DNA from 3 places in the Pseudarthrobacter sp. CC12 genome. Region 3 is predicted to be linked to each of the others. Evidence: predicted binding sites of a transcription regulator. Region 3 holds the regulator's gene; each other region holds the start of a gene.

Region 1 (10,402 bases), on a different contig from region 3:
GCCGTGGCGGCAGCACTGGTCCAGCGCGCTGTGGGCGACCAGCTCACTTGCGTGTTCGTGGACCACGGCCTCCTGCGCGAAGGCGAAGCCGAACAGGTGGAGCGCGACTTCGTGGCCGCCACCGGCGTGAAGCTGTACGTGGCCAACGAACAGGAGCGCTTCCTGTCCGCGCTGGCCGGCGTCAGCGATCCCGAGACCAAGCGCAAGATCATTGGCCGGGAGTTCATCCGCGCCTTCGAAGAAGCAGAACTGGCCATCATCGCCGAGGCCGCAGCCCACGGCGAGAAGATCAAGTTCCTGGTCCAGGGCACGCTTTACCCGGACGTCGTCGAATCCGGCGGCGGCGAAGGTGCAGCCAACATCAAGAGCCACCACAATGTGGGCGGCCTCCCCGATGACCTGCAGTTCGAGCTCGTTGAGCCGCTGCGCGCACTGTTCAAAGATGAGGTCCGTGCCGTGGGCGCCCAGCTCGGCCTGCCGCAGGAAATCGTCGGCCGCCAGCCGTTCCCCGGCCCAGGCCTCGGCATCCGGATCGTCGGCGACATCACCAAGGAGCGGCTGGAACTGCTCCGCAAGGCCGACGCCATCGCCCGCGCCGAACTGACCGCAGCCGGGCTGGACAACGAAGTATGGCAGATGCCCGTGGTCCTGCTCGCGGAGGTCCGCAGCGTGGGCGTCATGGGCGACGGCCGCACCTACGGCCACCCCATCGTGCTCCGTCCGGTGTCCTCCGAAGACGCGATGACCGCCGACTGGTCACGCCTGCCGTACGACCTGCTTGCCCGCATCTCCAACCGGATCACCAACGAGGTTGACGGCGTCAACCGGGTGGTGCTGGACGTTACCAGCAAGCCGCCGGGAACCATCGAGTGGGAATAGCGTCCTAGTGGCCGGCCTCCGTCAGCGGAGGCCGGCCACTGCCTTTTCCCAGCGAATTCCCCGGCAATTTCCCGTGCCCCAGTGTTGCGGTCTCTCAAGTCCGGCGCCGGAGCGGCTACTCTCGAATCTATGCCGGTATGGTCCAGGGCGTCACGTGCAAACGCAGAAAAGAAGGCAGAAGTGTCAGTTGGTCAAGGCCACCCGGAAGGCTCCGAAGAGCTTCGTAAATGGCTCTCCGGGCTCAAACCCGTCACCGGCGCGGACACGATGCTGCGCTTCACCAAGACGCCGGAAGGTTCCATCGACCTCACTTCGGCGCACCCCTCAGGCCTCGCCCAGCTCATGGCCGGGCGCCGCACACGCCTGTCCACCCTGATTCGTGACCGGCAGCAGTATGTCGTGGCCGCCAGGGCGTCGCGCAACATCCGGTCCAAGATCTTCGAACTCGCCAACGACCGCGGCATCGATGCCGGGTACCTGTCCGCAGGCACCGTAGTGTGGACGTCCGCCGTCGGCGGCAAACCCCAGCGCGTCTCCGCTCCGGTCATGCTGACCGCCATCTCCCTCACGGTCCGGCCGGGAGAGGATGACTTCGAACTGCAACTCACCGAACAGGCCCAGATCAATCCCGCCCTGGTCCGGCACCTGAAAAACATCCACGGGATCGTTTTCGACGTCAATGCCGTGACCCGCCTGGCCTACAGCACCGCCCGGTTCGACCCCCAGCCCGTCCTGGACCGGCTGGCCACCCTTATCCGGCCCATCCACGGCGTCGAAACCCAGCACAACCTGCTGGTGTCCACCTTTGCCGACCTGTCCGGCAACCTGGACGACCCCTGGATCAACGATTCCAACCCCATCGTCTCCGCCCTGGCCACCGCTGCCGGCGGTGAAGTGATAGACGTTGAGGATCCGGACCCGTCCCGCTTCCCGCACCTGGACAACCGGCACCCCAAAGACGAACTGCTGCTGCTGGACGCCGATACGGACCAGCAGTACGTGGTCGACGCCGCCCGGGCGGGCGACTCCCTGGTGGTCAGCACCCCGCCGGGAACGGGCCAGACCCAGACCGCCATTAACACCATCGGCGCGCTGGTGGATGCCGGCAAGACGGTGCTGGTGGTGGGCGACCGCCGCGCCAGCCTCAATGAGGTCTCCGGCCACCTGGAGTCACTGGGACTGGAATCCATCCTGTTCCAGCTGACCGGAAACGTCACGGCCCAACAGCTGAAGGGCCAACTGGTCCGGGCAATCGTCCGCAACGAAAAGTCGTTGGAACCGCAGCTTGGAAACCTCCACACCACCCTGACCGAACACCGGCATGCCCTCATGGACCACGTGGCATCGCTCCACAACGTCCGCGAGCGGTGGGGCTGCTCGCCCTACCAGGCCATGCAGTCGCTTGCCGAACTCACCTCCATCCACCCTGCGCCGGCCACCACCGTCCGGCTCAAGCGAAGCGTCCTGGACAGCATCCGGGACCGTGAAGAACTGGCCGGCCGCCTCCGCCGCGCAGCCGAACTGGGCAGCTTCAGCAAGGCCGCCACCACCAGCCCATGGCACGGCGCCAGGCTGCTGACCCGCAAGGAAACCGAGGAAGCCCAGGACCTGGTCCGCTCCGTGGCCAAGAGCCTTCCCGCCCTGCGCGACCGCATGGACGCCGTTGCGGAGCACGCCGAAATCCGTCTGGGCGAATCCTTCGCGGAATGGGGCGAACAGCTTGAACTGCTGGTGGCCGTCCGCGGCAGCCTGGACAAGTTCACCCCTGACATCTTCGACCGGCCGGTGACCGACCTCATCTCCGCCACGGCGCCGTCCGCCTGGCGGCGTGAGCGCGGCATTGAACTGACCGCCATGCAGCGTTCCAGGCTGCGCCGGGTGGCCAAGGAGTACGTCCGTCCGGGCGTCCACATCGCCGACCTGCACTCGTCCCTGGTGCTGGTCCAGGAACAGCGTGCCCTCTGGGCGGCCTACGCCACCACGCAGCGCCATCCCGCTGTTCCCTCAGGCCTGGCCGAGATGATTGCCATGTACCGGTCCCTTGACCAGGAGCTGGCACAGCTGGGCGCGGCACTGCGGCACACGGAGGACGGCGGGGCACTTTCCACCGTTCCTTACACGCAGCTGATGGAGCGCCTGGAACGCCTGGTAGCGGACACCGACACGCTCAAGACCCTGCCCGAACGCACGCTCCTCATCGAGAACATGCGCGAACACGGGCTGGGTGAACTTCTCGCCGACCTCGCCGAACGGGAAGTTCCGGAACGATCCGTCGCCGCGGAGCTGGAGCTGGCCTGGTGGCAGTCCGCCCTGGAGGCGATGATCAGCGGCGACGACTACCTGGCAATGTCCGACGGCGATGCCCTCCGCCAGCTCGAGGCAGAGTACCGGCTGGCTGACAACGCGCACATTGCCAGCGGCGCCGCCCGGTTGCGGTGGGACCTCGCGGAACGGTGGCGCACAGCCATCTCTGCCCAGCCGCGCCAGGCAGACCTCCTGCGCAGCCTGCTCAAGGACGGCAGGGTTTCCCTGGCGTCCCTGACTGCCCAGGCACCGGAGCTGATCGGCACCCTGGTTCCGGTGTGGTCGGTCAGCCCCTACCTGATGACCGGACTGCTACCGGCCGAACAGCACTTTGACGCCGTCGTCATCCTTGACGCCGAGGCCACTTCGCTGCAGGCTGTCCTGCCCTCCATTGCCCGGGCACGGCAGGTGATTGCGTTCGGCGATCCCCGCATTGCCACGCCGCGGACGTTCACGGTAGGGGTGGAGCGGCTGGCCGCTGGAGAGCCCGCCCATCACCGCGTCGAGAGCGCATTCACCGCCCTCTCTGCAGTGCTGCCGGTGTGGCGGCTCAACGTGGTGTACCGGGCAGTGGACGAGGACCTGGTCCTGCAGCTCAGCAAGAATTTTTACGACGGCGGCCTGCGCCGTCTGCCCGAAGGCCAGTCAGCCACAGGCTTGGACCGGTCCCTGCTGGTGGAATACCTGCCGGACGGCACCGGCCTTCCCAGCGCTGACCACGAGGGCGTGGAGTCCGTGGTGGCGGAGGTCAACAGGGTAGTGGAGCTGGTGTTCGAACACGCCCGCCTGCGTCCGCGGACCTCCCTGGCGGTCGTCACCGCCAGCCTGCGGCACGCCGCCAGGATCGGCGAGTCCATTAGGCTCCAGCTGTCCAACCAGCCGGGCCTGGCCGGGTTCTTCGGCGCCGGCCCGGAGTCCTTCCGCGTGGTGGACCTGGAACGCGCCCAGGGCCTGGTCCGCGACCACGTCATCTTCTCGCCCGGATTCGGGCGGACCCCGCACGGCCGTGCGCTCCACAACTTTGGGCCGCTGTCCGCTGAAGGCGGCCGGGAGAAGTTCGCCCTGGCCATGACCCGGGCCCGCCGTTCCCTGCACGTGCTCACCTGCTTCCGGCCCGAAGACCTGGACCACACCCGGCTTACCCACGGCGCGGTGGACCTGTACGCGCTTTTGGACCGGGAAATCGCCGGCAACACGGACCTCGGTACTCCCGCGTCCCGTGCTGCGGCCAGTGAACAGGCACTTGGCGCGGACCCGTTGGTAGCGGACCTGGGCGACCGTTTGCGTGCCCGTGGCGCCAGGGTCTGGCACCAATACGACGGTGCCATTGACGTGGTTGCGGCCGCGGACCCCTTGAACACGATGGGCCAGGATGATTCCGACATTCCGCGACCCGTAGCGATCGAGTCCGACGGAACTGCGCAGTACCGCACCATGAGCGTGCGTGAGCGCAGCAGGCTGCGCCCGCAACTGCTGGAACGCCTCGGCTGGCGGTACATGCCGCTGTGGACCATCGAGGTCTTCACGGACCCCTCGTCCTGCGCGGACCGTATTGCCGGCTACCTGGGCTTGGAAAAGATGGTGCTTCCGGGCCGCGCCAGCCAGTCCGTGGGGTTCCTTGACGACGACGTTGACCAGGCGCTCAATGGAATTGATTCTGCGCCGGCCGCGGGAGCTTCCTACCTGTCCCGGGATTCCGGCGCAGCACGGGACGGCGGCGGTGGACGCCAGGAGGCGGACCCCATGACTGAGGAAAAGAAGCCTGCAGACGGCAGGCCTGAGGAAAACGGCCGCGAGGAAGAGATGCGCCAGGACGAGAACGTGAACAAGCAGCCGGAAACAGCAGCTGATGGCGGAGTCCCTGCGGGGCCGGCCGCTCCCACCCCCACGTCCCGGACGGCTCCGGGTGGTACCGGGGCGGTCCTCCCCACCAAGGCCGCGGAGGACGATGCCCGCAGCTGGGGTGACCGCGAGGAGGACCACGACGCGTGGCTGAAGGAACAGAAGCCGCCGCACTGGGGCTGACCGCCACCAAGTCACTGCGGGCCGACCAAAACAAAGAACAGCCTGCCTTGGGTGGAGGCTCCGGCCAGGCGGGATGATTGTTCGGCCGTGGCTGCCACCACGATGAGGCCATCCGTCTCCGAGGTACCCAGCCATTGTCCGCTCTGGCCGCCCTTGTTGGAGGTCCACAGTACCGGGACGGCGGACGCCAATACTTCGGAGGGACCCTGCTGGTCGAACCCGTTGGCTGATGTGAGCACCACATTGACCAGCTGGCCGGGGGAGACCAGTTGGATGGACGAAGGGTCAGCCATTCGCAGTGGCACAGCGGCAGACCCCGGCGGCGTACCTGCTAGGAGCCCAGGGCCCACCAGCTGGGCATCGGACAAAAGTTGGCCCTTCCGCATCGGCGCGGCCAGCTGCTTGCCCTTGGCGGCGGCCTCATCCTGGAGGAAGCCATCGGCGACCATGCCGGGCGGCACCTGGACCCGCGCCACGTCCGCTTCGGTCACCGCTGTCCCCGCGGCCAGGTCGCGGGCAGCGGCCAGCGCAGTAGCTGTGGAGAGCGGGGCGGGGGTGACCTGCTGGACGGCGACAGCGGCGGCTGCTGACAGCAGCAGGGCAGCGGCAAGCCTGCGGTTGCGGTTCAGCCAGGCGGCGAGCCGGGCGGCAGGCGGACGCTTCCCGGGGCTGCGGCCGACGCCGCCAGTGTTCGTTGGATACCTGATGCCGGTGCGGCCACGGCGGGGGAATATGGGCATGCGCCCACGCTAGCTGTAGCCGCAACCGCCCGGGAGCCGGGACTGCGGCTATGTGGACAAAAGCGGCCGGCGCTGGAACGCGCCGGCCGCCGTCGAAAGAATGTGCCCGTTAGCTCGCGGCAGCTGCCGGTGCCGCCGCGGCGGGGGCGGCAGCGGGTGCGGACGGAGCCGAAGCCGGGGCGGGGGAGACGGAGCTGCCCTTGGAATCGCGGGAGTCCGTGCGGTAGAAGCCGGAGCCCCTGAAGACCACGCCAACGCTATTGAACTTCTTGCGCAACGTGCCCTGGCATTCAGGGCAGGATGTCAGGCTGCTGTCCGAAAACGACTGCACGATGTCGAAGGCGTGGCCGCAGTCCTTGCAGGCGTAAGCATATGTTGGCACTGGTGCTCCTCCTCTTGGGCAAACGAGAGGTCCCGTGCTGCCACATGGTTAACCATTAGCAGTCGCAGGGCCTGAGTGCTAATTCTATCACTGCGCCGCCGGCCGTGTGCTCAGGCCGCCCCGAACAGGGGCCGGTGCCCGGAGGGCGAAAGAACGGCCGGAACGGGCCTGTCGAACTCCTCTGCTGGGATGCTGCCGGCGGGCAGTAATTCATCGTCGTAGATAACAGCGGACAAAGGGATTTCCTTCCCGGCCGTGGCCAGGTGCCCCAGGAATTTGTCGTAGTAACCGCCGCCTTGGCCAATCCTGTTGCCGGCAAGGTCCACCGCTGTGGCCGGAATAAAAAGCACCGACGCATCGCCCGCGGTTTCGGGGCCATGGCGGTGCCCCGCAGGCTCCAAAATGGGGGCATACCTGCTGCGTTCGAAGCCGGTGTCCGGCGTCCAGAAAACCCAGCTCAGCTCCCGTGCGGGTTCGCACACCGGCAGCAGGACCTTGTGCCCGCTGCGGTACAGGGCGTTGATCAGCGGCAGGGTGGGTGGCTCCTGGCCCACGCCAAGGTAGACGCACGCAATGCCAGGGCGGCCCTCCGTGACCGATCCGGCCCACGCGTCCCCGTGGGTGGCCAGAGCCAGGCCCGCTGCTTCAAGCTGGGCCGGCGCGAGGCCTGCCCGCCTGCGGCGATGACTGGCCCGGATCCCGTCCTTGATGGCGTTCGACTTCTGCAGCATGTTGTCCTCCCTGCGTCGCCCCGTGGTCCGCAGCCTGCAGCCCGGGTGCCGGCCCGTCGCATCGGTAGTTACTGAAATACTTGACGCTGACGTTAGATTAGTCCGGTGAACACCAGTAATCCCAGAGTCCGCAAAGCCGTCATTCCCGCAGCGGGCCTGGGCACCAGGTTCCTCCCTGCCACCAAGGCTATGCCCAAGGAAATGCTTCCCGTCGTGGACAAGCCTGCCATCCAGTACGTCGTGGAGGAAGCCGTCCACGTGGGCCTCAGCGACGTGCTGATGATTACCGGCCGCAACAAGCGGGCCCTTGAGGACCACTTCGACAGGGTGCCATCCCTCGAATCGACCCTCCGGGAAAAGGGCGACACCGAAAAGCTCGCGTCCGTTCAGGCAGCGAGCCAGCTGGGCGATATCCACTACGTGCGGCAGGGCGATCCGCACGGGCTGGGGCACGCAGTGCTCCGGGCAAAGCAGCATGTGGGCAATGAAGCCTTCGCTGTCCTGCTGGGCGATGACCTCATCGACGCCCGCGACGAACTCCTCAGCACCATGATCGACGTGCAGGCCCAAACCGGAGGGTCCGTCGTCGCCCTCATCGAAGTGGAACCGTCCCAGATCAGCGCCTACGGTTGCGCCGACGTCCAGGAGATCGACGGCGGAGACTACGTTCGGGTCAACCGGTTGGTGGAGAAGCCCTCGCCCGAGGAAGCGCCGTCCAACCTTGCACTGATCGGACGCTATGTCCTGCACCCCGCCGTGTTCGAAGTCCTCGAGCACACGAAGCCCGGCCGTGGCGGCGAAATCCAGTTGACCGATGCCCTCCAGGAACTGGCCACCGGTGACGGCGAGGGGCACGGAGTGTACGGCGTGGTGTTCCGTGGCCGCCGCTACGACACCGGCGACAAGCTGAGCTACCTCAAGGCCTGCGTCCAGCTGGCCATCGACAGCGAGGACCTTGGCCCGGGCCTGCGGGAATGGCTTCCGGGCTTCACCGCCGGCCTTTCCCGGTAGCGCCGTGCGCACTGGAACCATCTGGCCGGTCACCCTTGAGTGCGGCGACCTGGTCCTGCGGCCCATCCGGTACCGCGACAAAAAAGAGTGGACCGAAGTTCGGTACCGGAACAGCGAGTGGCTGGCGCCGTGGGAGGCCTCCAACCCGGACCCGCAGGGCGGACTTCCTGACTACCGGCACATGGTGCGGTCCCTGAATATCCAGGCCGCCCAGGCCACCGCGCTTCCCTTCCTCATCACCGAGTGGAGGCAGGGTCTGCGGAGCCCGGCCATCGTGGGCCAGTTGACAGTGTCTTCGATCGTCTGGGGTTCGGCGATGATGGCTACGTTGGGCTATTGGGTGGACCAGTCCCGGGCCGGGCGCGGGATAGCCCCCACATCCGTGGCGCTGGTAACGGACCACTGCTTCCGGGCGCTCGGGCTGCACCGGATGGAAATCAACATCCGGCCCGAGAACGGCCCGAGCCTGCGGGTGGTGGAGAAGCTGGGGTTCAGGGACGAGGGCTACCGGCCCCGTTTCCTGCACATCAACGGCAAATGGGCTGACCACAGGTCGTTTGCGCTCACCTCGGAAGAGGTCCCGGAAGGCCTGCTGGGCCCGTGGCTGGCATCGCGCCGGTCATAAATCCAACGGTTTGCCTATGCGGACACGACACACCGCTGCTAATGCGGCCTGAGCAGGCATGATGCTCATACGGTTTTGAGTGTGGACTTCCCCCTTAGCAGCTCAGTGATCCTTGTGGTTGCCGTCGCGCTCTGGATTGTGTGGGTTGCCCCCTACGTCCTCCGGAACCGCCGGCAAAAGTTCCAGCCCGCCGTCGATTTCCTCGCAGACGCCCCCGCCGATGAGAGGCCGGACCCCCAGTCCGGCCTGGTCCGAAACGTCGCCGCCCAGCAGGAGAAAGCCATGGAACCCAGGAAGAGCGCCGCATCCGCTGCCGGCACTGCAAGTACTCCACCTGCGGCGCCGTTCCGCATCCGCTACGGCCGGACATCGTTGGCTCTCGTGGGGCTGCTGTCACTCGTCACCGCCTTCATCTCCGGCGTGATTCTTCTTTTCGGCATCGGTTCGCCCGCCCTTCCGCTTACCTGCACCCTGCTGACGGTTGCGTCCGTGGCACTGCTGCGCTGGCTCGCCGTCCGTGACCGCAAGGCGAAGGTGGACGCCGCCTTCCGCTCCGCGATGAGCGCCCCGGCGCGCCGTCCCGACACCGCCGAGGCAATCCCGCCGAAGCCCGAAAGCGCCCCCACACGGCGTGACAGCCCGCTTTTCGACGCCGAGGCAGGAGAGCCGAAGGCCAAGCCACTGACCGCTGTGGAGCTGCGGGAAGCAGCCCTCGCCGTCGCCATAGCGGCCGGCGACACCAGCGCAGGCGCGTCCGCACCTGCCGTTCCCTTGAACACCCCATGGGAGCCCGTAGAGGTTCCCAAGCCCGTCTATGTTGAGGCTCCCAAGGCCGAGCGTCCCGAACCGAAGCCGCTGGAGCTCCCGGAAGCACCAAAGGCAGTGGGGAAGCCCTCGCTGAAACAGGGCGCCACTTCCGCTCCGGCCGTTGAGGCAGCTGCCGCAACGGAAGCGCAGCAGCTGTCCAAAGCCCAAAGCGCCCTCAGCAACCTCGACGACGTCCTGCAGCGCCGCCGCGCATAGGGTTGCGGGGCGCCGCCCCAGCTCCCGCGCGTCAATTGGCGTTGGGCTACGAAAATTTGTAGCCTAGGGACACCGGTTCCGCACCGGCAGGCAGCAAACCTGCAGGACGCGGATTCGTCCGGGGCTATAGCTCAGTTGGTAGAGCGCTTCGTTCGCATCGAAGAGGTCAGGAGTTCGAATCTCCTTAGCTCCACAAATTTCAAGGGTTTTTGGGCCCTTGAGTCCTGGGAATAAACACTTTGGTAACACTTTGGGCCGGAAATCGTCTCCAAAGCTCCCGTCGCGAGGTATGGCTTGTATTTCATGAGGGTCATCATAGCGATGCGGCGGAGCCCACGCTGGAACGGAGTTGCAGGTTGTCTGAGGTTTTTTCCGCCCAGCTCTTAGCCCCCCAACCCCAAGTAACACGCCGCGAGAGCCTGCAGCCGCTCTTAGTGGTTGGTGGCGTGCTGACGTGTCGTAGATAAAGAAGTGGCCGGTGTTTCTGCCGGGTTGAGTCTGTCTAGCATTAAATCAGGAACAGGACAGGAAGCCTTGACTGAGCTTGTCGGGGAGGTGGCTGAAACTGCCATCAGTATCTTCAATCCGCCCCACTACCGGGTCATTTCCGCGAAGGTCTTGAATGACGGCAGCGCAGGGTCGCTGTCGAATGCCCACATCCCGCGTCGTTCTCGCTCCGCGG
Region 2 (10,402 bases), on a different contig from region 3:
CACCTCAGCCTCCCCGTCCAGCAGGCAGGCCTCGACGTGCTGCGGGGCCGGGACTGGAAACCCTTCGAGGCTGCCGTCGCCGCGGGCCTGCCCGTTGTCATGACCGGACACATTGCCGTGCCCGCGCTGGAACCCGGTGTGCCGTCGTCGCTCTCCGCACCGAGCTACGCGGCGCTCAGGGGTTTGGGCTTCAAGGGCGTGGCCGTGACCGATGCCCTCAACATGGGCGCCGTCGAGAACCAGTACCCGGCCGGCGCCGCTGCAGTGAAAGCACTGGCCGCCGGCGCCGACCTGCTGCTGATGCCTGCGGACGTGGAGCAGGCGCACGCCGCCATCGTCCAGGCCCTGGCCGCCGGGACCCTTCCCGCCGCACGCCTGGATGAGGCAGCGCAGCGCGTGGCCACCATGATGATCTGGCATGCCCGCACCACGCCGCCTGCCGGAACCCCGGGCGCGGGTGCTCCGGCAGGAAGCGGGGCAGCGCTGTCGGCCCAGGTCTCGGCGTCGGCCGTCACGGTTGTCTCCGGCCCCTGCAGCGGACCCTTGGTTCCCGGCTCCGTGCGGGTGGCCGGCGGGGGACCGGGGGACCGGGAACGTTTTGAAGCCGCCGCCGCGCGCGCCGGGATTTCCATGGGATCAGGGCCGGTGGTCAACCTCATCGGATTCGGCGGCAAACCGGCGGGCGGGGACATCGCCGTGTCCCTCGACGCCCCCTGGCCACTCCAGGGGTCCAGCGCCCCGGTGAAGCTGGCACTGTACGGACGCACCGATGCCGCCTTCGACGCCTTGGCCGCCGTACTGGCAGGGAAGGCCCCGGCCCCGGGAAAGCTGCCCGCCGCCGTCGGGCCCTTCCCGGCCGGAACCGGCTGCCCCTGAGCCCCTGGCCGCGCACGCCCGCAGGAACGCTTTAATGGTCTGGTGCCCATTCTGAATAAAGACATGACCCTCTGCATCTCGCTCTCGGCCCGTCCCAGCAACAACGGGACCCGGTTCCACAACCACCTTTACGGGCAGCTGGACCTGAACTGGATCTACAAGGCGTTCGCGCCCACCAACCTCGAACAGGCCATCGCGGGTGTCCGCGGGCTGGGCATCCGTGGCTGTGCCATCTCCATGCCCTACAAGGAAGACGTCATCGCGCTGGTGGACGAGATGGACCCCTCCGCCAAGGCCATCGACTCCGTAAATACCATCGTGAACACGGACGGGCATCTCAAGGCGTACAACACGGACTACACCGCCATCGAACAGCTCCTCGCCACCAATGAAGTCCCTACCGACTATTCGGTGCTGGTGCAGGGCGCCGGCGGCATGGCCAAGGCCACCGTTGCAGCCCTCCGGGACGCAGGATTCCGGGACGTCACCGTCATCGCCCGGAACGAGGCCGCCGGGCGTGCGCTGGCGGACCAGTATGGCTTCCAGTGGCGTGCAGCGCTCGACGGCGGGACGGCTGACCTGATCATCAACGTCACCCCGATCGGCATGGCGGGCGGCGCGGAAGCCGACAGCCTGTCCTTCCCCGCCGAGGCCATTGACGCGGCACGGCTGGTGTTCGACGTGGTGGCGCTGCCCGCAGAAACGCCGCTGATCCGCGCCGCCCGCGCCGCGGACAAGCCGGTCATTACGGGGGCCGAGGTGGCCACCATCCAGGCGCTGGAGCAGTTCGTCCTGTACACGGGCGTGCGTCCCACGCCGGACCAAGTGCGGGCGGCCGAGGACTTCATGCGCGCCCAGTAGCAGGGGCCGCGGCGCCTGGCCTGGAGTCAGGCGGGCTCCACCACGATGGCCACCCGGTCCTCGCCGATGCGCGTCAGGACCAGGGTGGCCGTCCTACCGCCCTTCTTCGCGTTCTTTCCGCCGGGCAGCAGCTGCTTCCGCAGCTCTTCCGGAGTGACCGCCGTGCCGCGCTTCTTGATGTCCAGCACGGTGATGCCCTCCTGCTTTACCCAGGCCTTGAGCGCCTTGACGTTGTACGGCATGACCTCCAGGACCTTGTAGGCACGGGCGAACGGGGTGGCCAGGAGCCTGGGCGCGCAGATGTATGCGATGTGTTCATCCACCAGGTGGCCGCCGAGCTGCAGCGCCACGTCCGCCACCAGCCCGGCACGGATCACGGCGCCGTCCGGTTCATACAGGTACCCCTCCACGGGGCCCATCGGCGCGGCAGGGCCCGCGCCGAAGTCCTCGGCACTGGTCAACTCCGCCGGTGCCTGCGGCCCCAGGACCAGCGCGGCGCGGCGGACTCCGGGCCGGCGAACGCCGTTGAACCACAGGGTCACCTCCGTGACGTCACCGGCCACCGACACCCACTGCGCCTCGCAGCCCGCAGGCACGGACTCGTGCGGCATGCCCGGGCCCATCTTCACGCCCACGGCCTTGCCCTGGGCAGCCAGTGACTCCACGAAGGACAACGGCGGCGAGAATGCCTCAGGGTCCCAGATCCGCTTGGTGCCGGAGCTGGAGGTGACCCGCCGGGCCGGGTCCAGCCAGACGCCGTCCATCCCGTCCAGGGGGACGGACGAGGCGTCGGCATGCACCACCGTGGCGTTGGGGAAGGGAATGAGGTTCACGGTGGCGCAGGCCGCGGTGGTTTCGTCCATTTCGACGGCAGTGACGTCGAGGTCCAGGGAGGCCAGGGCCAGGGAGTCCGCGCCCAGGCCGCAGCCAAGGTCCGCCACGTGGCTGATCCCGGCGGCCGCGAACCGCCGGGCGTGGTGGGCGGCGACACTCAGGCGCGTGGCCTGTTCCAACCCAGCCTGCGTGAAAAGCATCTGCCGGGCGAATTCGCCGAATTTGGACTCCGCCCTGGTGCGCAGCCGCGATTGCGTCAGGACGGCCGAGACGAGTCCTGCAGGGTGACCTGCCTTCCGAAGTGCTGTGTTGAGCTCGAACGAGTCCTCATCGCGGTATGGGCCCAGGGACGCCAGCAACTCCCAGCCCTCCGGGGTCAGCAACGGTGCGATTTGGTCCTGTGCCATCTGGTCCTGGGGAGCGTGAGCCATGGGTTCCAGCCTAGCGGAGGAGTGCATGCGCGGGATGCGGATACTGTTGAATCCATGGATGAGAGCGCAGCCCCCCGCGAGCCCGATGACCACGAACCGGGGGACCACGGGCCGGCCAGGTTCGCCCGTCCCGTCCTGATTGCCGCCGCCGTGGTGGCCGTGGTCTGCATCGCGCTGCTGGTGATCATCTTCCTCTTGGACACCTTCAACGCGACCGTTTATTCGGTAGGCGGCAAAAACGTCCAGGACAACACCCAGGAGGCCAGGGACATCCGAGGGCTGTACGACGGCGCGCGGGCCGGGAGCATCTTCTTCCTCGTTGCTGCGCTCCTCGCCGCGGCAGTGTCCGGCTGGGTGCTGTACAGGGGACGGAACCAGGACGACGGCGAAACCGACGGCGGCGAGGACGTGGACTTCGACGACCTGGGCCGGTGACGACGCGGGGCACCGACCACCCGGGCTGCCGGGATGGGGTGCCTACCCTCCCCGGCGGCCCACCGCCGTCGGGCGCCAAAGGGTGTACGCCCATGACGAAACGTTGGCACTCACCTTGACCGAGTGCTAACCCTTACATAGAGTCTTCATTAGCACTCTCCCTAGGAGGGTGCTAACACATGAAGAGCTGCCAGCCAGGCTGCTGCCGGCACCGCGACGACGGTTTGCCAGCTACGGCGGAAAGCTTTCCAGTCCACGAATTTGCTGACGAAAAGGAGAGGTCCGAGTGTCGGTCTCTATTAAGCCTCTTGAGGATCGTATTGTTGTCCGCCCGCTCGAAGCCGAGCAGACCACGGCTTCCGGCCTGGTCATCCCGGACTCCGCACAGGAGAAGCCGCAGGAAGGCGAAGTTGTTGCAGTTGGCCCCGGCCGCTTCGAAGATGGCAACCGCGTTCCCGTTGACGTAGCAGTTGGCGACGTCGTCATCTACTCCAAGTACGGCGGAACTGAAGTCAAGACTGGCGGCACCGAGTACCTCGTGCTGTCCGCCCGCGACGTCCTGGCAATCGTCGTCAAGTAACTCTTCGGATCCCCGTGCTGCCGGCCATGCTCATGCTGGCCGGCAGTGCGGGGTTTCTGTCTTTGAAAGGACAAAACCATGGCAAAGCAGCTTGCGTTTAACGACGCTGCCCGCAGGTCCCTTGAGGCCGGCATCGATAAGCTCGCGAACACCGTCAAGGTGACGCTCGGCCCCCGCGGCCGCAACGTCGTCCTGGACAAGAAGTGGGGCGCCCCCACCATCACGAACGACGGCGTCACCATCGCCCGCGAAGTGGAACTGGACGATCCCTACGAGAACCTTGGCGCCCAGCTGGCCAAGGAAGTAGCCACCAAGACCAACGATGTTGCCGGCGACGGCACCACCACCGCCACGGTCCTGGCCCAGGCCCTGGTCAAGGAAGGCCTGCGCAACGTTGCAGCCGGCGCTGCCCCCGGCCAGATCAAGCGCGGCATCGAGGTTGCGGTTGAGGCCGTGGCTGCCCGCCTGCTCGAAAACGCCCGCCCGGTCGAAGGCACCCAGGTGGCTAACGTTGCCGCCATCTCGGCGCAGAGCGACGAGATCGGCGAGCTCCTCGCCGAGGCCTTTGGCAAGGTAGGCAAGGATGGCGTCATCACCATCGAAGAGTCCTCCACCACCCAGACGGAACTGGTCCTCACCGAGGGCATGCAGTTCGACAAGGGCTACCTGTCCCCGTACTTCGTCACCGACGCGGAGCGCCAGGAAGCAGTCCTCGAGGATGCACTCATCCTGATCAACCAGGGCAAGATCTCCTCGATCCAGGAATTCCTGCCGCTGCTCGAAAAGGCCCTGCAGAGCTCCAAGCCGCTGTTCATCATCGCCGAGGACGTTGAGGGCGAGGCCCTGTCCACGCTGATCGTCAACCGCATCCGCGGCACCCTGAACGTCGTGGCTGTCAAGGCTCCCGGCTTCGGCGACCGCCGCAAGGCCATGCTGCAGGACATCGCCACCCTCACCGGTGCACAGGTTGTCTCCCCGGAACTGGGCCTGAGCCTGGACTCCGTAGGCCTGGAGGTGCTGGGTACTGCCCGCCGCATCACCGTCACCAAGGACAACACCACCATCGTGGACGGCGCCGGTTCGGCCGAGGACGTGGCTGCACGCGTCGCCCAGCTGCGCGCCGAGCTGACCCGCACCGACTCCGACTGGGACCGCGAGAAGCTCCAGGAACGCCTGGCCAAGCTGGCCGGCGGCATCGGCGTCATCAAGGTTGGCGCTGCCACCGAGGTTGAGCTGAAGGAAAAGAAGCACCGCATCGAGGACGCCGTGTCCTCCACCCGCGCTGCCCTCGAAGAAGGCATCGTGGCCGGTGGCGGTACCGCCCTCATCCACGCCCTCAAGGCACTGGACGAGGACGCTTCCGTGAAGGCCCTCGAAGGCGACGCCGCCGCAGCTGTCGGCATCGTCCGCCGCGCACTGGTGCAGCCGCTGCGCTGGATTGCCCAGAACGCCGGCTTCGATGGCTACGTTGTCACCTCCAAGGTTGCCGACCTGGAGACCAACAACGGCTTCAACGCCAAGTCCGGCGAGTACGAGGACCTGATCGCCGCGGGCGTCATCGACCCCGTCAAGGTCACCCGTGCAGCCCTCCGCAACGCGGCCTCCATCGCCGCCCTGGTTCTCACCACCGAGACCCTGGTCGTGGAGAAGCCGGCCGAAGAGGACGAGCACGCAGGCCACAGCCACTAGGGCTGCACCTTAGCGGCTTTCCGCTGAAAAGGCTGGTCCGGCATCTGCCGGGCCAGCCTTTTTCATGCCCTTCACAGGATGCCAGGCTAGGTTGCTGGGCCCACGCCGCCAGGGTCCCTGGCCGAGCGAAGCGAGGTTAGGTTGCGGCCATCTCGGACGTCTGCACTTCTCCTCCGCGTTCGTACACCAGCGAGACCGCCCCTTTCGGGAAGCTGCGGGCCGGCTCGGCCAGCGTGAAGGTGGAGGGCACCGTTCCAGTGCCGAACAGGCGCTTTCCCTGGCCCAGGACCACCGGATACAGCCAGAAATGGAGCCGGTCCAGCACATTGGCCGCCATGAGGGACCGGATCAGTACCCCGCTGCCGAACATATGGATCTGCCCAAACCCGTCCCGTAGGCCCCCCGCGGCCGCGGCATCCGGCAGGACAGTGGTGCCTGCCCAGTCCGGGTCCGCCATTGTGCCGGAGACAACGAACTTGGGGACCCGGTTGAGGGCATCGGCTATGTCACCGGACTGGTGGGGCCAGTAGGACGCAAAGATGTCGTAGGTCTTCCGGCCGAGGAGGAGGGCATCCATCCGGCTGATCTCGTCCGCTATCGAGGCGCCGGCCTCGTCGTCGGACACCGGCGCCTGCCAGCCGCCGAACGCGAATTCGCCTTCAGGGTCTTCTTCACGGCCGCCCGGCGCCTGGTACACGCCGTCGAGGGTGATGAACAGGTTTGCCACGATGATCCCCACGCGCACATTGTGGACCCGCGCCTGCACGCTGTCCAGTACTCCGATCCAGGGTGCCGGTGCAGTGCCCGTGGCAGGATGGTGCCATGCTGCTCCTTGAGCTCGTGGAAACCACTAAAGCCGTCGCATCAACCCGGTCCCGGCTGGCAAAGGTGGACGCCCTGGTCCACCTGCTGCGCCGGCTGGAACCGGCGGAGATTCCGACGGCGGTGGGCTTGCTCTGTGCCAAACCCCGCCAGGGCCGGGTTGGGGTTGGCTGGAGCGCCGTGGCTGCGGCCAAGGCGGAACCCGCAGCGGAGCCACGCCTCACCGTGTCGGATTTCGATACCGCGCTGGACCGGCTCCTGGCAACAGTAGGCAGCGGGTCGGGTGCAGAACGGGCCGCCATCCTCAATACGCTCATGGCTGCCGCCACCGAACCCGAGCAGTCGTTCATCGCCGGCGTCCTGCTTGGGGAACTGCGCACCGGCGCCCTGGAAGGAGTGCTGACGGACGCCGTCGCACGCGCCTCGGACCGGCCCGTCGACGCAGTGCGGCGTGCGGCCATGCTCTCCGGCGACCTCGGCGGTACGGCGCTACTTGCACTGATGGGCACCGCCGCGGAGCTTGATGCCGTCGGCCTGGTGGTGGGCCGGCCGGTGCAGCCCATGCTCGCGGCCACCGCCGGCAGCGCAGGCGCGGCCCTTGAAGCCACCGGGGAGGCTTCGGTGGAATATAAACTCGACGGCGCCCGCATCCAGGTGCACCGGTCCGGCAGCGACGTGCGCATCTTCACCCGCAACCTTGCCGATGTAACGCACCGCCTGCCCGAGGTGGTGGACCTGGTCCGCGGGCTGCCGGTACAGGACATTATCCTCGATGGCGAAACCCTCGCCCTGGATGAAGAGGGCGCCCCGCGGCCCTTCCAGGAAACCATGTCCCGCTTTGGCGCAGACGCAGTCCGGGAGACGCTGCTGCACCCCTGGTTCTTCGACGTGCTGCACATCGACGGCCGTGACCTGCTGGATGAACCGCTGGCCACCCGCATCGACATCCTCGACCGCGTGGCCCCTGCACACCGGATCCCGGGGGAGGTCACCGCCGACCCCGCCGTCGCCGAGCGCGTTTCGCAGGATGCGCTGGCCGCGGGCCATGAGGGCGTGGTGGTGAAGGCGATCGACTCGGTCTACGCCGCCGGCCGGCGCGGATCCAATTGGGTGAAAGTAAAGCCGGTGCATACCTACGACCTGGTGGTGCTTGCCTGCGAATGGGGCTCGGGACGCCGGACAGGGATGCTGTCCAACCTGCACCTCGGGGCATTGGATCCCGGCGGCGACTTCGGCGAACCCGGCGGCTACGTGATGGTGGGCAAGACGTTCAAGGGCCTTACCGATGAACTGCTGCGCTGGCAGACGGCCAGGTTCCAGGAAATTGAGGTGCGGCGCACCGCCGGCACCGTATGGGTTGAGCCGAAGACCGTCGTCGAAATAGCCATTGACGGCGTGCAGCAGTCGCCGCGCTACCCGGGCGGGATCGCCTTGAGGTTTGCCCGGGTCAAGCGCTACCGGGAGGACAAGGCCCCGGCCGAAGCGGACACCATCCAGACCCTCCGCTCCCTGCTGCGCTCGTAGTCGAAAGGAACCGCTGTCCGTCAGTTGCGGCTTCTGCTGCCCTGGCGCCGTAGGGTCCGGGCCTCACCATCCGGCAGGCGCTTGGAGATCATGCGGTAGAAGAGCAGGACGGCGACGGCGGCCACCACGATGCCTACAAGGTTGAGCAGTAGTTGGAGCGCGGAGCCTGCAGCCTTCGGGTATTCGCCCAGTACCAAAGCTACCGCCACGTATCCGGCCGCCGGCACGGTGGTCACGGAGATGAAGACACCGATCAGGGCGGCCGAGCGGCGGCCGATGATGGACAGCATCCCGGCGATTCCGGCCAGGATGGCAACGATCAACGAATACGGGCCGGGGTGGTAGATGAACTCCACTGCCGAGCCTTTGTCCAGGGCATCGCGCGGAAAGAGGCCCAGCGGGATCGACAGCCACGCCGTCAGTGCGGCCAGCAGCATCGCAACCGGGAAGCCCACGGCCAGGGCTACTGCGGCACGGCGGCCAAGCCTCCACTTTCGGGTGGCGATCGAAACCGCGAGGGCGGCCAGTGGCCCGAACTCAGGACCCACTGCCATGGCGCCCACAATGGCAATGGGGGAGTCGGTGACGATACCGATTCCGGCGAGTTGGGTTGCCAGGACCAGGAAGGCAAGGAAGTTCCAGGTCAAACGGGAGTCCTCGCCGGTCTGCCGGGTGACGTCCTCCCAGATCACTGCGTCTGCGCCCTCACCCGGGGCGGCGCGCTCAGCCTGGTCGGCGTTCCGGGACAGCACGAATTCGGGTGTGGACATGGAAATGGACCCAACATCGCGGACCTTCAGGATGCTGAGCTTCTCCAGAAGTTCCTCCACTGATTCCCGGGCGACCAGGACTTCAATGACATCGCCCTCTGGCACCACGGAGGCACCCCGGACCACAGTGACCTCTGCCGTTCCACGCTGGTCGCGGCAGGTCTGCACGGTCACGTCGGACAGCTCCCCGGGCACACAAATCCGCAGCTGGACAACCACGCCCGCTCCCTTCCACGACTGGGCCCAGCATAGTCTGAACCGGCGGCGTGATTGGCTGTTGGACAGCGCGTTGGCTAGGCTTGATGCTTTGGCTGGCGGCTGTTGTGAGGGGTTCTAGTGTCCGTAACGGAAGCCCCGAAGGCACCAGGATCCGGCCCCGCTGACCGCCCGCGGAAGCCCACTTTCCGTCCGGAGGTCCAGGGGCTCCGGGCGCTGGCTGTCCTGATGGTGGTGGCCTACCACGTGTGGCTGGGCCGGGTGTCCGGCGGAGTCGATATCTTCCTGCTCATCTCGGCCTTCCTGCTCACGTTGTCGTTCGTCCGGAAAGCCGAGTCAGGCAAACCCTTCAAGCTGCCGGCGCACTGGCTGCACCTGTTAAAGCGGCTGCTGCCAGCCGCCGTCGTGGTGATCCTCGGCGTGCTCGCCGGCACCTGGCTGATCCTGCCGCAGGGCCGCTGGCCGCAGGTACTGGACCAGGCCTGGGCGTCCCTGCTGTACAGCCAGAACTGGCTCCTGGCGGACTTATCTGTGGACTATTACGCGCAGGACCACGCCGGTGCCAGCCCGCTGCAGCACTTCTGGTCCCTGTCCATCCAAGGGCAGGTCTTCATCCTGTGGCCGCTGGTCTTTGCCGCCACGGCAGCCGTTCTGGCCGGGCTGCGCCGGGTATCCCGCCTGCAATGGCTGACGTACCGCGGCCTGCTGGCCATGGTTTTCGGTGCAGTCTTCGCGGTGTCACTGGCCTACTCCGTTGACCAGACAGCCACCAACCAGGCCTACGCCTACTTCGACACCCGCGCCCGGCTCTGGGAGTTTGCACTGGGCTCCCTGGTGGCGCTGGCGCTGCCGTACCTGCGGCCCGGACGCATGGTGCGCATTGCCCTGGGCTGGGCCGGACTGGCCGCGATGATTTCCTGCGGACTGGTGCTGACCGTTGACCGGTCCTTCCCGGGGTACGTGGCACTGTGGCCTACGCTTGCGGCCGCCGCGATCATCGTTGCCGGGCAGACCGGCAGCCGTTTCGGCGTTGACCGCCTGCTCAGCAGCCGGGCCGCCGTGGCCCTGGGCGACAACTCCTATGCTCTTTATCTGTGGCACTGGCCCGTCCTGGTGCTGGCGCTCGCGGCCACCGGCGTCGAAGCGCCGAACCTCATGCAGGGCCTCGGCATCGTTGGAGCCGCCATCGTCCTCGCCGTCCTGACCACGCGCTTCGTGGAAAAGCCGTTGCGGGACTGGCACTGGCCCAAGCTCCGAACGTGGCGGACCGCCGTCGTCGTTGTTGCCTGTGGCGCTGTCCTGGCCGGGCCCGTCGCGGTCTGGCAGACATCACTCACCGCTGAGGAAAGTGCGACGGCGGCACA
Region 3 (9,463 bases):
TGTTCCCCCCGTTTTTCGCGGCTTGCTGAATGCTTGACGCGGCTCCGCTGGGCTTCGTCCCAGATGCTGTACGCGTTTACGATGTCGCCGACCAGCCTGTGCCTGACGACGTCGGCGGCGTCCAGGACGGAGAAGTTCACGCCCTCGATCCCCTGCAGGATTTCTTCGACGATCCGCAGCCCGGATCGCGTCCCAAAGGGAAGGTCCACTTGGGTCACGTCTCCGGTGACCACCATCTTGGACCCGAACCCGAGCCGGGTGAGGAACATCTTCATCTGTTCCGGCGTGGTGTTCTGGGCTTCGTCGAGGATGATGAAGGCGTCGTTGAGGGTGCGTCCGCGCATGTAGGCGAGGGGTGCCACTTCGATGGTGCCGGCGGCCATGAGCCGGGGAATGGATTCGGGGTCCATCATGTCGTGCAGGGCGTCGTAAAGCGGCCGCAGGTAGGGATCGATCTTGTCGCTGAGCGTGCCCGGCAGGAACCCGAGACGCTCCCCCGCCTCTACCGCAGGGCGCGTCAGGATAATCCGGCTGACTTCCTTCTGCTGCAGTGCCTGCACGGCTTTCGCCATGGCCAGGTAGGTCTTGCCGGTACCGGCCGGGCCGATACCGAAGATCACCGTGTTGGCGTCGATGGCGTCAACGTAGGTCTTCTGGTTGAGCGTCTTGGGCCGGATGGTCCTGCCGCGGCTGGAGAGGATGTCGTGCGTGAGCACGTCCACGGGATTCTGCAGCGACTGCGTGCGGAGGAGGGCCACCAGCTGTTGCAGCACCGCTGGGGTGATGACGGTGCCCCGGGCCACAAGGCCACGGACCTCCTGGAGGAGCCGCATGATGCGGGGAACGTCGCTGACCGGTCCGCTGATGGACAGTTCGTTGCCGCGGGCATGGAAGTTGACGTCCGGGAACTGCTCCTCGATGAACCGCAGTGCCTCGTCATGACTGCCGAGCGACTGAACCATCTGGTCGGAGTTCTCGAAGAGGACTACTTCGGTCCGGATGCCGGGAAGGGAGTGCGGGAATTCCCCCGGACTGCCATCGCCCGTGTTGAGCCGGCGCTTACCATTTGCTGATTCAGTCATGGTGCTGGCCCGCAGGCCCGTGGTCCCCTCAAAGATCGACATCAGTTGTTCGCTGCAGCCGATACCCGATGAACGGGGCACCTGCCGGCGGTCCCTTTATCTTACGCCAGCACACGCCCCGGCCGGATACCTGCCGGGCCAGTGACCTGCACCTCCGCCACCCTGAAGAGCCGTTTGCGGGCAGCGAAAAGCAGCGTTTGGTATCAACTTCATATCGGCCTCATATCGTTCCCGTTGCAGTTGGGGCCGGGGAGGCGAATGCGCGGTTGGGGCGGCCCTCCCCTGTGTAATGCTGGAAATCCAGCATCTGCTGGAACGCCAGGCCGCCAGGGGGATCGGCCCGCCACGCCATGAAAGGACAAGGGCAGGACAGTGCCGGAAACCTCTGTGCCCGAAAGGGCAGGACGACCCATGGGCCGCCTGCGCCCGGCCGTCCTGGCAGGAATCCTGGTGCTCGTTCCGGTCCTCACTGCCTGCACTGCCGAAGGCGGACCAGCCCCCACGGGGACCGTCGCCTCGGTCCCCGCCACAGGCGGCACCATGCCGGACGCTCCCTCCACCAGCGCCCCCCTGGAAACCACCCAGTCCTCCAACAAGGCGCCCGTGTACTGGATCGGCCGCACGGGCGGGAACGTCTTCCTCTACCGCGAGTTCCGGGACGTCCCGGAACAGGAAAACCCGGTGACCCGCGCCCTGCGCGCCATGATGTCAGAGAAACCGCTTGACCCTGACTTCTTCACGCCGTGGCAGAACCCGGACAAACTTGCCACGTCCATTTCAGGCAAGGACATCATCACCGTTGACGTCTCCGCAGATGCCTTCAACAGCAACCTCGACGCTGATATGGCAGCCCGTGCCATCCAGCAGCTGATCTATACGGCCACCGCCGCCGCTGCCAGCTCGGGCCTGATCGACACCGGGCAGCAGGTCCGGGTCCGGATCCTGGTGGACGGCCACACGGACTACGTGGCGTTCGGAAAAGTCCAGCTGGGCGCGCTGATGACCCGGGCCGCCGGCCTGGTGGCACCGGTCTGGATCATCGATCCCCAGGAAAACACCGAGGTGCCCAGCGGCAGCGTGAAAATCACCGGCCGCAGCACGTCGCCGGGGGCAAAGCTGCACTGGCAAATCCTGCAGTCCGGGGACGGTGGCAGCAAATCGCCCTTCCTGACCGGAGAAACCACGGCGGCCGCCGGGCAGGGGCAGGCCGGAGATTTCACGCTGGCGCTCAACCTTCCGCCGGGCGACTATGAGCTCCGGGTGGCCCAGGCAGGTTCCGGCGGGGAGCCGGACCGCAATGAGGACACGAGGTCCTTCAAAGTCAGGTAGCGGTCCACCGGCCAAGGATGTCGCTTGCAAGCACGACGGCGGCGGGACCGGCTGTGGAGGACCGCAGGACGTGGTGCCCCAACAGGGCAGTCACGGCACCTTTGTCGCAGAGTTTCGTTACTTCCCGCGGGCTGATTCCACCCTCCGGACCGACAATCAGAAGGACTTCCAGGATTCCCGTCCGGGCATTCCCCTGCCACTCTTCAAGGACAGCACGCAGCGGGCGCACTGCGTCTTCGTGCAGGATGACTGCCAGGTCAGCGGCCTCCACTGCAGCGGACAGCCCTGCTGTTTCAACCGCTGCCCGGACTTCGGGAATCCAGGCCCGCCGGGCCTGTTTGGCGGCTGCCGCCACGGCGGATTCCCACTTGGCGTGGGCGCGGGCGGCCCTGTCGCCCTTCCACCGGACGATCGACCGTTCCGACTGCCACGGTATGACGGCGTCGATCCCCAGTTCGGTGGCCGTCTCGATCGCCAGCTCGTCACGATCTCCCTTGGCCAGCGCCTGGACCAGCACCAGCCGTACGTCCGGCATTTCATCCGTGGCCACGGCACCGCACTCCACTTCAAGGCCGGAGGGTGCAGCGGAGACGACCTTTCCGGTCATGCGGGTGCCGGCCCCGTCGACGATGTCCACCGACTCCCCCGGCGACAGCCGTTTAACCGTGACTGCGTGGCGTGCCTCGGAACCGTCCAGGACAAAGTGGCCGCCGGGGGCCATTCCGGCCAGCGACCCGGCGGGTGTGAAGAAGACGGGATTGCTCACCGCTACAGGTTACCGAACCGGTCCCGGAGCTTGGCGAACATGCCGCCGCTGGCAGCGAGCTTTCCCTCTGTGATCTGTTCCCCGCGAAGCTTGGCGAGCTGCCGGAGGAGGTCTTCCTGCGCCGGGTCGAGCTTCGCCGGGGTGTCCACCTGGAGGTGGACCTTCAGGTCCCCGCGGCCGTAGCCGCGCAGGTGGGTGACACCAAGGCCGCGCAGGGTGATGACCTCGCCGGACTGTGTTCCCGGCTTGACGTCGATGTCCTGGGTGCCGTCGAAGGTTTCCAGGTTGACGTCGGTGCCCAGGGCAGCGGCAGTCATGGGGATGTGCAGGGTGGCGTGCAGGTCGTCGCCTTCCCGCACATAGGTGGCGTCATTGTTGACGCGGATTTCCACGTACAGGTCGCCGGCGGGGCCGCCCGCCGGGCCGGCCTCACCCTGCCCGGAGAGCTGGATCCTGGTTCCGGTGGCTACGCCGGCGGGGACCTTGATGGTCAGCGAACGCCGGCTGCGGATCCGGCCCTGGCCGCTGCATTCGTTGCAGGGGTCCTTGATGACGGTGCCGAAGCCTTCGCAGGTGCCGCAGGGGGCCGCAGTCATGACCTGGCCCAGGATGGAGCGGACGGCCCGCTGGACCTGGCCGCTGCCGCCGCAGATGTCGCAGCGCTCGGGGTGGGTGCCGGGCCGGCAGCAGGATCCCTCACAGGTGGGGCAGACCACGGCGGTGTCCACTTCGAGCTTCTTGTTCACGCCGAACACGGCGTCGCGAAGGTCGATCCGGACGCTGATGAGGGCGTCCTGGCCGCGGCGGACACGGGAAGCCGGGCCGGAGCTGCCCCCGGCGCCGAAGAAGGTGTCGAAGATGTCCTGGAATGCGAAGCCCTGGCCCGCGTAGCCGGCTCCGCCGAAGCCGTTGTCCGTGCCGTTCTCGTTGCCCGTGGTGTCGTAGATCCGCCGCTTCTGGGGGTCGGAGAGGACCTCGTAGGCGTGAGTTACTGCCTTGAAGCGTTCCGAGGCATCCTCACCGGGGTTTACGTCCGGGTGGAGGGTGCGGGCCAGTTTGCGGTAGGCCTTTTTGATCTCTTCGCCCGTAGCTTCGGGTGAGACTCCAAGGACGTCATAGTGGCTGCTCAAAGTTCGTATCTCTTCCTTGTTGTACTGCGTTCAGTCGGGCGGCCCGGCCCGTTGTTCCCGGCCGGAACATGCTCCGGCCGCGCGGGTCAGGGCCCCAAAATCCTGGAAAGGTACCGGGCCACTGCCCGGACGGCGGCCATGGTGGTGGGGTAGTCCATCCTGGTGGGCCCGAGGATTCCTACCTTGGCGACGCTGTCGGGGCCGTAGCCGGTGGCCACCACCGACGCTTCGGCCAGGCCGTCGTAGGGGTTTTCCCTTCCGATGCTGACGGCAACGCCGCGGTGGTCCTGGGCCATCTCGCTCAGCAACCGCAGCATCACCACCTGCTCCTCGAGGGCCTCGAGCACGGGACCGATGCTGAGGGGGAAGTCAACGTTTGACCGGGCCAGGTTGGCTGTCCCGGCCATGACCATCCGGTCCTCCCTGGTGTTTTGCGCCAGCCCCTCGAGGCCAAGTGCCAGGGCGTGCGCAGCCTGCCGCTGTGCCTGTGCCGTGCCGGCCACGACGGAGGGAAGCGCCGTGGCAAGCCGGCTCAGCGGCGTCCCGGACAGTGCGGCGAGGAAACGCGTGCGGAGTGCTGCCACTGCGTCGTCGCCCAGGTCCTGGCCGACGTCGATGACCCGCTGCTCCACCTTGCCGCTGTTGGCAATGAGGACCACCAGCACCTTGCGGGGGGCAAGCAGCACGAATTCGATGTGGCGCACCAACGCCTTGCTGAGGTGCGGGTACTGGACCACAGCCACCTGGTTGGTCAGCTGCGACAGCAGCCGGACGGTGCGGTCCAGGACGTCGTCGAGATCGTCTGCGCCTTCAAGGAGGGACTGGATAGCCCGGCGTTCGGCCGCCGACAGCGGCTTGACTGCCGAGATCTGGTCAACGAAAAGCCGGTAGCCCTTGTCCGTGGGAATCCGCCCTGCACTGGTGTGGGGGGCCGTGATTAATCCCTCGTCCTCAAGGGCCGCCATGTCATTCCGGATGGTTGCGCTGGAAACCCCAAGGTGGTGCCGCTCAACCAGGGCTTTCGACCCAACCGGCTCGCGGGAGTGGACGTAGTCCTCCACGATGGCCCGCAGCACTTCCAGTTTGCGTGGCTCGCTCACTCTCCACCTCCATCCATGGTGCAGGGCCCATGCCCCGCCAGATGCCACCTTGTTAGCACTCGACATGCCTAAGTGCTAACAGTCTATTATGCCTTGGCCCGTTGTTAGCATTGGTACCGCTCCGGGCGAAATTCCGGTGCGGAGGACCTAGCGCTAGGCGGATCGAATCCATGGATTACCAAAACTGGGGGCCCCGCGGCATTTCCGCCCCGGCCAAGTCGGAATTGCCCGAGGTGCCGGTGGAGCGGGGCATGGTGCTGGAGGATGTGCAGTCAGGCTGGGTAGGCGCCGTGACGCGGGTGGAAAAGTCCGGAGGGATGCACGTGGTTGCCCTGGAGGACCGCCGCGGGAAGTCCCGGTCCTTCAAGCTGGGCTTCGGTTTCCTCCTGGAGGGCCGCCCCATCAGGCTCATACCCCCGGCGCCGCGGCCGGCTGCCGGCGCTCCGGTTGCCGGCAGGACGGCCTCCGGTTCTGTCCGGGTCGCCGGCCAGCGGGCCCAGGTGGCCAAGGCAAGCCGCATCTGGGTGGAGGGCAAGCACGACGCCGAACTCGTGGAAAAGGTCTGGGGCGACGACCTTCGGGTGGAAGGCATCGTCGTCGAACCCCTGCACGGCATCGATGATCTGGCGGCGGCGGTTGCCGGCTTCAACCCCGGTCCCGGCCGGCGGCTCGGCGTCCTTGTGGACCACCTCGTTCCGGATTCCAAGGAGTCCCGCATTGCCGACGCGGTCATGGCATCCCCCGGCGCGGCCGGGAATGTCCTGATCGTGGGACACCCCTATGTTGACGTCTGGCAGGCCATCCGGCCGGCGGTCCTGGGCATCGACAAGTGGCCGGCCGTGCCCCGCGGACAGGATTGGAAGACCGGGATCCTCAAAGCCTTCGGCTGGCCGCATACGACCAAGGAAGACATCGGCCTCGGATGGCAGAAGCTGCTGGGCGCCGTACGCACCTACGCCGACCTGGAAGCATCGCTGCTGGGGCGGGTTGAGGAAGTCATCGACTTCCTCACCGTGCCCTGAGGGGCGGACACCGCGCCGGAAGCCAGTATTCTTGGTAGTGCAATGCCGCCTTTTTCAGGGGCATTGCACTACGCGCCCGTATTTGACGTCAGCACCACTTGCATCTCCGAAGGAACAGACTGTGGCAGAAAACGCACGTGATCACAGGGATGGCCAGGGCCGCTCCGAGTACCATGGCGTCCCCGCCAATGCCCTGCCGCTCACGGCCAGCGAAGACCGCCAATGGGCCACGCTGGCACATTTCGGCGGGATCCTTGGCTGTGTCCCCTCGCTGCTGATCTACCTGATCTTCCGCGACCGCGGGCCGTTCACCGCGCAGGAATCCAAAGAGGCGCTGAACTTCAGCCTGCCGCCCACCATCGCCGCCGTGCTGGCCAACATCCTGGTGTTCATCCCCTATGTTGGCAACATCTTCGCCGTGATCGCGACCCTGATCTGGGTGGCGCTGACCTGCTTCTCGGTGGCCGCAGGAATCCACGTCAACAAGGGCCAGCCGCACCGCTACCAGTACAACCTGCGCTGGCTCAAGTAGCGGCGCAGGCCCTCCCCCTGGACGCGCCGGCGGCCGTCAGTCCGGAAGGACGCGGCGGACCACAGCGTCCGCCAGGAGCCTGCCCTTCAGCGTAAGGACAAGGCGGCCCTTGAAAGCGGCGGCCGGCTCCACCAGGCCGTCAGCGATGAGCCCGGCAACCTGGTGCCTGCCCCCGGCGCTGAGGGCCGAAACCTCAAGCCCTGACTGCAGGCGCGCCTCCAGCATCACCCGCTCCATGTTCCTGGTTCCGGCGTCAAGGGTTTCCCGGCCCGCCGCGGGCGAATGCCCCTGGGACAGTCGGTTGGCATAAGCGGACGGGTGCTTCACGTTCCACCAGCGCACCCCGCCCACGTGCGAATGCGCGCCGGGGCCGATGCCCCACCAGTCGTCGCCACGCCAGTAGGCCAGGTTGTGGCGGCACGCGTGCTCCGGGCTCCGCGCCCAGTTGCTGACCTCATACCAGCCGAGCCCGGCGTCGGTGATGAGCTGGTCAGCGAGTTCGTACTTGTCGGCGTGGTCGTCGTCGTCAATTCCCGGCACCTCGCCGCGGCGCATCTGCGCCGCCAGCTTGGTCCCGTCCTCGACAATCAGGGCGTAGGCGCTGATGTGGTCCGGCTGGTAGGTCAAGGCAGTTTCCAGGGAGTGTCGCCAGTCGGCCAGCGACTCCCCCGGCGTCCCGTAAATCAGGTCCAGGCTGACATCCAGCCCTGCCTCCCGCGCCCACTGCACCACCTGCGGAACCCTGCTGGGGGTGTGGGTGCGGTCCAGGACCTTGAGCACGTGCGGGACGGCGGACTGCATCCCAAAGGAGACCCTGGTGAAGCCCGCCTCCTTGAGGACGGCAAGGGACTCCGGCGTGACCGAATCCGGGTTGGCTTCCGTGGTGACCTCGGCGCCGTCCTCGATGCCCCACCGGTCAATGGCGGCGCGAAGGATCAGGGCGAGGTCATCGGCCGGAAGCAGGGTGGGCGTGCCGCCCCCGAAAAAGACAGTGCTGAGCTTGCGCTCCGGCAGCCCGGAACGGGTCATCACCCTGGCGGCCAATGACACTTCCGATACTGCCGTTTGGGCGTAGGCGTCCTGTGACGCGCCGCCACCCAGTTCCGTGGCGGTGTAGGTGTTGAAGTCGCAGTACCCACAGCGCACCGCGCAGAACGGGATGTGGACATACAGGCCAAAGGCCCGGGCCGCCGCACCGTCTGCTGCCTGGGCAGGCAGCAGACCGTCCGACGGCGCCGGGTCGCCGAGGGGAAGCGTGCTGGGCATCAGCGGGTCCCCTGCTGCGCGGTGGTCACTTCTTCTTGGCCTTGTCCTTCGATTCGTCGGTGGTCAGGGCGGCGATGAACGCTTCCTGCGGCACCTCCACCGTGCCCACCATCTTCATGCGCTTCTTGCCTTCTTTTTGCTTCTCCAGCAGCTTGCGCTTCCGGGAGATGTCACCGCCGTAGCATTTGGCCAGCACGTCCTTGCGGATGGCCCGGATGCTTTCGCGGGCGATGATCCTGGAGCCGATTGCCGCCTGGATGGGCACCTCGAACTGCTGCCGCGGGATGAGTTCGCGGAGCTTCCCGGTCATCATCACGCCGTAGGCATAGGCCTTGTCCCGGTGGGTGATGGCGCTGAAGGCGTCCACTTGTTCGCCTTGGAGCATGATGTCGACCTTCACAAGGTCGGCAACCTGTTCGCCGTCGGCCTTCCAGTCAAGGGAACCGTAGCCACGGGTCTTGGACTTCAGGATGTCGAAGAAGTCGAACACGATTTCCGCCAGCGGCAGGCGGTACCGGATTTCCACCCGGTCCTCGGAGAGGTAGTCCATGCCGCCCATGACGCCGCGGCGGGACTGGCACAGTTCCATGATGGCGCCGACGAATTCGTTGGGGGCCAGGATGGTGGCCGACACCATGGGTTCGCGGACCTCAGCGATTTTGCCCGTGGGGTACTCACTGGGGTTGGTCACGCGGACCACCTTCTTGTCCTCCAAAGTCACCTCGTATTCCACGTTCGGTGCGGTGGAGATCAGGTCGAGGTTGTACTCACGCTCCAGCCGTTCGCGGGTGATCTCAAGGTGCAGCAGGCCCAGGAAGCCCACGCGGAACCCAAAGCCCAGCGCGGCCGAGGTCTCCGGCTCATAGACCAGTGCAGCGTCATTGAGCATGAGCTTTTCGAGGGCGTCGCGGAGTACCGGGTAGTCCGCGCCATCCAGCGGATACAGGCCCGAGAACACCATGGGTTTGGCGTCGGCGTAGCCGGGCAGGGACTCGGCCGCCGGCTTGGCAAGGTTGGTGACCGTGTCGCCCACCTTGGACTGCCGGACGTCCTTGACGCCGGTGATCAGGTAGCCCACTTCACCTACGCCGAGGCCCTTGGAGGGTGTGGGTTCCGGGGAGCTGACGCCTATTTCCAGGAGTTCGTGAGAGGCCCTGGTGGACATCATCTGGATGCGTTCGCGGGGGTGGAGCATGCCGTCCACCACGCGCACGTAGGTCACGACGCCCCGGTAGG

What was found. The regulator HrcA, encoded in region 3, represses chaperone genes, less so after heat shock. The targets are predictions, from matches to a motif close to TTNGCACTCGNNNNNNNCGAGTGCNAA.
Region 1: a site for HrcA is predicted at 6,386-6,412, ahead of PV772_RS17065 (FmdB family zinc ribbon protein). Genes of this name have one in related genera too.
Region 2: a site for HrcA is predicted at 3,541-3,567, ahead of groES (co-chaperone GroES). Genes of this name have one in related genera too.

What each region holds. Positions count from the first base shown of each region.
Region 1 covers NZ_JARDJH010000028.1:35,128-45,529, forward strand. Annotated here, with positions in the region: gene guaA (glutamine-hydrolyzing GMP synthase) at 1-879, shown strand, start outside; gene PV772_RS17055 (DUF4011 domain-containing protein) at 1,009-5,208, shown strand; gene PV772_RS17060 (RcpC/CpaB family pilus assembly protein) at 5,220-5,948, opposite strand; gene PV772_RS17065 (FmdB family zinc ribbon protein) at 6,058-6,330, opposite strand; gene PV772_RS17070 (5-formyltetrahydrofolate cyclo-ligase) at 6,441-7,061, opposite strand; gene galU (UTP--glucose-1-phosphate uridylyltransferase GalU) at 7,167-8,072, shown strand; gene PV772_RS17080 (GNAT family protein) at 8,077-8,697, shown strand; gene PV772_RS17085 (hypothetical protein) at 8,779-9,720, shown strand; tRNA gene PV772_RS17090 (tRNA-Ala) at 9,841-9,913, shown strand; gene PV772_RS17095 (hypothetical protein) at 10,255-10,402, shown strand, end outside.
Region 2 covers NZ_JARDJH010000028.1:12,211-22,612, forward strand. Annotated here, with positions in the region: gene PV772_RS16945 (glycoside hydrolase family 3 N-terminal domain-containing protein) at 1-876, shown strand, start outside; gene PV772_RS16950 (shikimate 5-dehydrogenase) at 919-1,737, shown strand; gene PV772_RS16955 (class I SAM-dependent methyltransferase) at 1,764-3,002, opposite strand; gene PV772_RS16960 (hypothetical protein) at 3,057-3,437, shown strand; gene groES (co-chaperone GroES) at 3,724-4,017, shown strand; gene groL (chaperonin GroEL) at 4,096-5,706, shown strand; gene PV772_RS16975 (dihydrofolate reductase family protein) at 5,843-6,445, opposite strand; gene PV772_RS16980 (ATP-dependent DNA ligase) at 6,529-8,052, shown strand; gene PV772_RS16985 (DUF389 domain-containing protein) at 8,073-9,041, opposite strand; gene PV772_RS16990 (acyltransferase family protein) at 9,159-10,402, shown strand, end outside.
Region 3 covers NZ_JARDJH010000002.1:218,865-228,327, forward strand. Annotated here, with positions in the region: gene PV772_RS02625 (PhoH family protein) at 1-1,082, opposite strand, end outside; gene PV772_RS02630 (GerMN domain-containing protein) at 1,494-2,411, shown strand; gene PV772_RS02635 (16S rRNA (uracil(1498)-N(3))-methyltransferase) at 2,404-3,177, opposite strand; gene dnaJ (molecular chaperone DnaJ) at 3,180-4,307, opposite strand; gene hrcA (heat-inducible transcriptional repressor HrcA) at 4,394-5,407, opposite strand; gene PV772_RS02650 (DUF3097 domain-containing protein) at 5,578-6,429, shown strand; gene PV772_RS02655 (DUF4870 domain-containing protein) at 6,551-6,961, shown strand; gene hemW (radical SAM family heme chaperone HemW) at 6,998-8,227, opposite strand; gene lepA (translation elongation factor 4) at 8,253-9,463, opposite strand, start outside.